Regions from separate parts of the Desulfosalsimonas propionicica genome, predicted to be linked through region 1. Evidence: riboswitches for the same ligand, from Rfam matches in the RefSeq annotation. Region 1 holds a riboswitch; each other region holds the start of a gene.

Region 1 (2,270 bases):
ATCTTCTATAAGTTCTTCACAACCTTTCTTCACCGTTTCAGCATCCTTCATGAACAGGGTTGTCGCAGTATCAACCCCTCCCATGAAGATCATATTGGGCCCGCATTTTTGACGGGCCAGCCGGGTGTCGGCCTTGGGTTCGAGGCTCAGAATTGCAGGGGAAGTCTGCCCCATCCATTCAACGATCTTGTCGACATTGCCGCAAATATGGAGTATGGCAGGCACAGAAATGGATTCAATCTGCCTGCGCTGGTACTCCAGTTCGTAGTCCCGATAGGTTTTGGGCGCAATTAATTCGGGGGAGGCGGTCATGTCCTCGATCGAGATAATATCTGCTCCCGCCTCGATCATGGCATTGGCCAGAGCAGTACCGGCTTTTTCACCGATATCCAAAAACGGCACGATCTTTTCAGGTGCCTTGTAGGTAGCTTTCAGCAGTGGCACACTGCCCAGAAGAGAGCCAGCGATGGTTAAAGGGCCAATGATTCCCCCCACAATGGGGACCTCATCGCCTACTTCCCTTTTCAGGATTTCAATAGCTTTGAGCAATTCAGGTATATACCCCCTTGAAAGAAAATCACCGGGAAACTCGGGCGTATCATCGAGTTTATAAGGCGGAGGATGATCAATTCCCGGAATTCCTTCGGAATCCCTGATTTTCCCCGACTTCCGGATGCATCCCAGGGCAACCGCCTCAAATGTCTGACAAAAGGGAACCCGAACGGCATCAAAACCCACCACGGTATATGCGGCCAATGCCTGCTTGGCCATAGCTTCACCCTTTTCGTGTCCTTCGGGCCAGTACGCGCCAACTGCTTCCATCTGGTCATAGGTCACGGTCGAATTGGCTCCGAAACACGGCATTCGATCGGGCTTTTGATGGTTTATAACTGCCATCACACGTTCTTTTGCATTCATCTGGGCCTCCCACAGGTAGAAAATGATTGGTTTTTATAATAGAACGGGTCAGAACTCCTCGCCCGTTCGAAGATAAACAGCCTGACGAATGGACGATCCTGTCCGCTGGCTCAACCGGCGACGCAAAGGTCACGGCAACAGGTTCCAACCGGATTGTGGTGTTGTGAAATTGTCGCAATCAAGCTTTGTACCCCCAGAGACCCTGCATTTGCTAAAGTTCGATTACGGTTCTTCTCTGCTTTAACAAATGGGCGCCTCACCCTCGAAAGCGCGACATTCGGAAAGAAGGTATTCTGGCTCGCAGTCTTATAAAACGGTGGACAGACCGCTTACAGTTGCGGGGCAGCAATGGATTTCCACCATTTTCCCTTCAAAATGCGGGAGGGATGCCATACATGAGTTGGCATCCTTACTCTATTCACATTCAAAATATGTGCCATTAATCTGTTTGTTTTGCCGATCGTAATTTCATCAGGGAAAATTCGGCAGTTACGCAATTGGAAAAGAAGTTTTTTTACAAGGTGAATGCCGGCACCGATGGCGCGACCCAAAGACAAAATGTGTGTTTATATTTGAAAACCCTATTATTTTTATTGGTTATGATAAGGGCATGGATGTCGCACTGTGACATCAGAATACAAACTGATCAATAACGATTACCAGCGAGGATGCATTCTAACCGATCAATCCGGTAGTCCTTTATTTTGCGCCACAACGTTCGGGGATTAAGTTCCATTATTTCTGCCGACCTTGACACGTTGCCGTTGCACTGTTGGAGCACTTTTAAAAGGTAGGCTTTCTCAAACTGCTGTTGGACCATTGCCATGGCCGTTTTAAAAGGAATATCCGTGTCCACCGGGTATAAGGCTTGCTGGCCGGTACTTTTCCGGAAATCATTTGAGAAATCGATACTATCGATTACGGCACCGTCTGTTGTGACAAACGCCCTTTCCAGAATATTGGCCAGTTCCCGAATGTTTCCGGGCCAGTTGTGCTGCATCAATTGTTTCATGGCCCGTGTTGAAACCCGCTGGATGTTTTTATGAAATTTCCGGTTCAGGCAGTGGATAAAGTGATGTACAAGGAGGGGAATATCGTCTATTCTTTCCCGCAGGGGCGGTATTTGAATGGCAACAACATTGAGTCTGTAAAAAAGTTCCATCCGAAAAGAACCGCTTTTGATTTTTCCCATAATATCCTGATTCGTGGCCGATACGATCCGCACATTGACATCGATCGGGGAGTTGCCTCCGACCCGCTCCATGGAATTTTCCTGAGTAACCCGAAGCAGTTTCACCTGGAGGGCCGGAGAGATATCGCCGATTTCATCGAGAAACAGCGTCCCTCCCCTG
Region 2 (2,270 bases), on a different contig from region 1:
ACCCATCGAGATGGAGGCGGTCCGGGGACTTGAACACGTTCGCGAGGCCACCATTGATATGGGCGAAGGCAATCCTACGGTGCGGGTTGCCGTGGCCCACAGCCTCAAGGGGGCCAGGCAGGTGGTGGAGGCTGTTCAAAACGGAGAGGCAGACTACCATTTCGTGGAGGTCATGGCCTGTCCGGGCGGCTGTATGGGCGGCGGGGGACAACCCCGGAGCAAACACGCATACCAGAGTTCCTGGCAGGCACGCCAGGCAGCACTCTATAATATAGATCGTGAAGCACCAGTACGTCAGTCCCACAACAACCCGCTTATCATTAAACTATATGACGATTTTTTGGGCAAACCGTATTCCCACAAGTCACATGACCTGCTCCACACCAGTTACCGCGACCGGAAACGCATAGTTCAACACACCATGAAAAAGATCTGGGAGGAAATCGAAGAGCGGGAATAGTTTGAAATAAAACCTCTCTGGCTTTTGATAGCCGGGGAGGTTTTTTACACATCCTTATTCTGTCTCTTTTTACCCGGCTTGACACCGGCGGCAAAAAGGGATAAAGGTGTTTCAAAAATCAGAAGCAGCAAATGTTGCGGTTCAGGCAAACGGAACGCGGTGCAAATCCGCGGCGCACCCGGCGCTGTAACCGGAAATACCGTCTTTTCGCATCAATGATGCGGCCACTGCAGGCTTAAATCCCCTGCGGGAAGGCAGAGGGCGGGTGAAATCCGGCAAGCCAGAAGACGTGCCTGCAACAGGCGATATCGGAATCCGATGGCAAAGGGTTTCGACGGGAGGAAAATCTCCGGTCGGAGCCCTTTTTTTATTTGGCCGGGGTTTTTGTTTGAATCGGAAAATCGGCAGAACCGACTTTCTCCGAACTCATCAAAATGGATTAAAAAGGAGGCAAACATGGAAACCCAGCTTGAACTCGCCCGGCAAAACCGGGTCACTCCGCTGATGCAGCGGGTGGCCGAAGACGAAAACATGGCCGTGGAGCAGATTGTTCGTCAGGTGGCAGCCGGCCGGATCGTGATTCCCAACAACCCCGGCCGGTCCGGCCAGAAGGTGGTGGGTATCGGCACCGGCCTTCGCACCAAGGTCAATGCTTCCATCGGCACATCCTCGGATATCTGCGATATCGCCCTGGAGGTGGAAAAAACCCGGGTGGCCGAAGCAGAAGGCGCAGACACCCTCATGGAACTGTCTGCCGCAGGCGATCTTGACGCCGTGCGCCGGGCGGTCATCCACAGCACGAGCCTGCCGGTGGGAAACGTGCCCCTGTATCAGGCGTTTCACGACACCATCCGGAAAACCGGTGATCCCACCCGTATGGATCCCGAGTATCTGTTTGATCTTATTGAAAAACAGCTTGCAGACGGCCTGAGTTTCATGGCCATCCACTGCGGGGTCAACCGTTACACCATCGAGCGGCTGCGCCGGCAGAAATTCCGTTACGGCGGCCTGGCCTCCAAGGGGGGCACGTTTATGGTGGCCTGGATGGAGAAAACCGGCAGGGAAAATCCCTTATACGAGCAGTTTGACCGGGTATGCGGGATCATGAAAAAATATGACGCCGTGCTCTCCCTTGGAAATGGCATCCGGGCCGGGGCCATCCATGACAGCCACGACCGGGCCCAGGTGGCCGAGATGGTTATCAACTGCGAGCTTGCCGAAATTGGCCGCGACGCGGGCTGCCAGATGATGGTGGAAGGGCCGGGTCATGTGCCCATGGATGAAATCCAGGGCAACATCATGCTTGAAAAGCGAATGTCAGGCAATGCCCCGTATTACGTGCTCGGCCCGATTCCGGCCGATACCGGTGCGGGCTTAGACCACATCACCGCCGCCGTCGGTGCGGCCAGTTCTGCACGCTACGGGGCGGATCTGATCTGCTACATCACCCCGGCCGAGCACCTGGCCCTGCCCAATGCCGAAGATGTCCGCCAGGGGGTGCGTGCCACGCGCCTGGCCGCCCGCATCGGCGATATCTCCAAATATCCGGAGCGGCGGGAGACCGAGAAAATGGCGGCTTTGGCCAGGCGCGACATGCAGTGGCAGGACCTGGAAAGTCTTTTGATGTTTCCGGAGGAGGCAAGGCGGATCAGGGACTCCCGGGCCCCGGAAAAGGCAGAGACCTGCACTATGTGCGGTGATTTTTGCGCCATGAAAAAGGGCATGGCCTTGTTTGCACAAGACATTGGCGGAGACAAGCAGGCGCCGGGGCGCAGTACCGCCGCACAGGGCGGCGGCGCATAACAGGGCC
Region 3 (2,270 bases), on a different contig from region 1:
AGTATCTTCAAAGCCAAAAATATTATTTCCAAGAGGCGCTGGAGTGGAGTCAAAGTCTATACCACTTTTGCTTTCGTAATAAGATCTGCCAGTAACAGAGAGAATATTGAAGGATTCACCTTTGTATTGGATCCGCAAAGTCTGGCCATTACCTTTGTTTTCTCGATAGTTTTCTCCGTCATAGGCAATAGTGTGGCGGCATGTTTGTGAAGGGCCACTGAGAAATCGATAATAGCCTATCCCTTCATCTTCCTCCATAAAATCAGTGATCAAGGATATGTCCCACACTTCGGAAGGAGTCCATCGAAGCGTGGCCCTTCCGTTGTTATGGTCTGTCCTGCCCGCATCGTCTGTGTTCTTGTATACATTTTCCATGAAGCCATCCGAGTCTTCCCTCTGCCAGCTAAGCCCCATATACAATTTATCTTTTTGCACCGGCCCGCTGACTGTTCCACCCGTCCGGAAAGAATCGGGATTGTTGCCGGAGGCATCATAAGCTCCGTATTCACCAAATACCCTGGCCCTGAAATGGTTGCCCGGTTGTTTGGTGATAATGTTGACAACCCCTGATTCGCTGTTTCTGCCATAAAGGGTCCCCTGGGGCCCCTTGAGGACCTCGATGCGTTCAATGTCAAAAAAATCAGGATTGTGCATGTAATGGAGAGGATAGTTCAGGCCATTAACATAAAAACCGGCAGGGCTGTATATGGATGTGTCATACGTAGAGATGCCCCGAAATACGATCGTATTTCCGGCAGTGCTGTGTTTCATATATACGTTCGGGGAAAAACGGGTCAGTTCATTGACATCTCTGATATCAGCATCTTCAAGCTGGACCGCCGAAAATACAGAACTGCCAATGGGCACATCCTGGGCGTCTTCTTCTCTTTTCCGGGCGGTCACCGTCATGGCGCCAAGTTCGTGTGCCCCGGAGGCCACCTCTTTTCCGGCGATGAGCGGAATGTCTTGCTGTTTCTCAATGTCTTTTGCCTGTGAGGCTTTTAACAAAGCCCTGTTGCCGGCAAAAGCGGAATCCGCTTCAAAAAAAATCAAAAGCCCGGCAAGCACGAAAAAAAACCGAAACAATGCAACTTGTAATTTCATAACGTCCCTCCCTGTCTGTAAAAATAAAAAACCCCGAACCGAAGATGAAACTTCGATCCGGGGATGTCCCTTTTTTACCACCGCGATCGCTTCTGAGCCTGCTTTCGCCGCGAAAGCAGGGACTCAAGATTTGTCCAGGCAGGTGTTCTGACTTGCGGATCTGCCTACCGGCTGCGCCTTCCCATTCATAAAAACAGTGGCTTATTGGGCAGCTTTCGTCCCCGCTTACAGCCGCGGGCCGGTCCCTGATTCACACAGGGTTCCCTCTTAAGCTTGATTCAAAGCACCTGAACAACTTTTAAGATGAAAAATGCCAATAAAAAATATTCAATAATCCGGTTATCCTGATTTAAAACCGCACCTCATACCCAATTTTAAAAAACCGGGGCATTCCGTAATATACATAGTTGTCTGTGTCCTTGTTGCCGTTGATCTCAACCTCCTGATCAAACACGTTATCAACGCCGAAGGTGAGATATCCTTTGGGCAGCTTGTATTTTCCGCTGATGTCGAGTGTCGAGATATCATCCAGGTCATCCGGACGGCTGGTGACATAATTGAAATTCAGGGCAAGGCTGAACATGCCGCCGTCATATGCCGCGCCCGCAGAGGAGCTGAATTTGGGGCCGGTCTGGTATTGACTGCCGTCGGGATCTTTGGCAACCGGGTCGCACCATGTACCCGAAGAATAAAAGGAGATCCGGCTGGACCAGTTATCCCGGCCATGAAAGGGGAAAAGATCAACATTCCAGTCAACGCCAAGACTTTCATAGGTGCCGGCGTTAAAGTATTCATACGGGTAGCCGCCGCCTTTATAGGATTCAATCTTGTCCTTGTAATCCATGAAAAACCCGGATAACCGGATCTTGCTCCATGCGTTTGTAAACTTGACCCCTGCGTCGTAAGTCCAGCCCTTTTCCGGGGTCAGCTCCGGGTTGCCTTTCAGCAGCCAGGAATCATAGTACAAATTGTTAAAAGAAGGCGCCCTGAAGGCTTTTGCCGCATTGGCAAACAGATTCACGGATTGATTCAGCCGGAAATTAAGCCCCAGGCTGGGAGTGAATTCATCCTGGTCTTCACCGGCGGCGTCCGCATAAATCAATTGCTCCCGCATGCCCAGATCGATTTTCAGCCGCTGGAAAAAGCGCTTGCTGATAATGGCAAAC

What was found. A riboswitch is a leader RNA that binds a small molecule or an ion and turns the genes downstream of it on or off. The one in region 1 is predicted to bind cobalamin.
Region 2: it holds a riboswitch for cobalamin, as region 1 does, so the genes downstream of both, thiC (phosphomethylpyrimidine synthase ThiC) here and HNR65_RS03480 (MtaA/CmuA family methyltransferase) in region 1, are expected to answer to the same signal.
Region 3: it holds a riboswitch for cobalamin, as region 1 does, so the genes downstream of both, HNR65_RS03470 (TonB-dependent receptor) here and HNR65_RS03480 (MtaA/CmuA family methyltransferase) in region 1, are expected to answer to the same signal.

What each region holds. Positions count from the first base shown of each region.
Region 1 is NZ_JACDUS010000002.1:1,003-3,272, reverse strand. Features, by position in the region: gene HNR65_RS03480 (MtaA/CmuA family methyltransferase) at 1-918, opposite strand, end outside; cobalamin riboswitch at 1,185-1,341, opposite strand; gene HNR65_RS03475 (sigma-54-dependent transcriptional regulator) at 1,565-2,270, opposite strand, start outside.
Region 2 is NZ_JACDUS010000008.1:45,647-47,916, forward strand. Features, by position in the region: gene HNR65_RS12810 (2Fe-2S iron-sulfur cluster binding domain-containing protein) at 1-460, shown strand, start outside; cobalamin riboswitch at 587-771, shown strand; gene thiC (phosphomethylpyrimidine synthase ThiC) at 917-2,263, shown strand.
Region 3 is NZ_JACDUS010000001.1:819,218-821,487, reverse strand. Features, by position in the region: partial or broken gene HNR65_RS03470 (TonB-dependent receptor) at 1-1,104, opposite strand, end outside; cobalamin riboswitch at 1,225-1,410, opposite strand; gene HNR65_RS03465 (TonB-dependent receptor) at 1,454-2,270, opposite strand, start outside.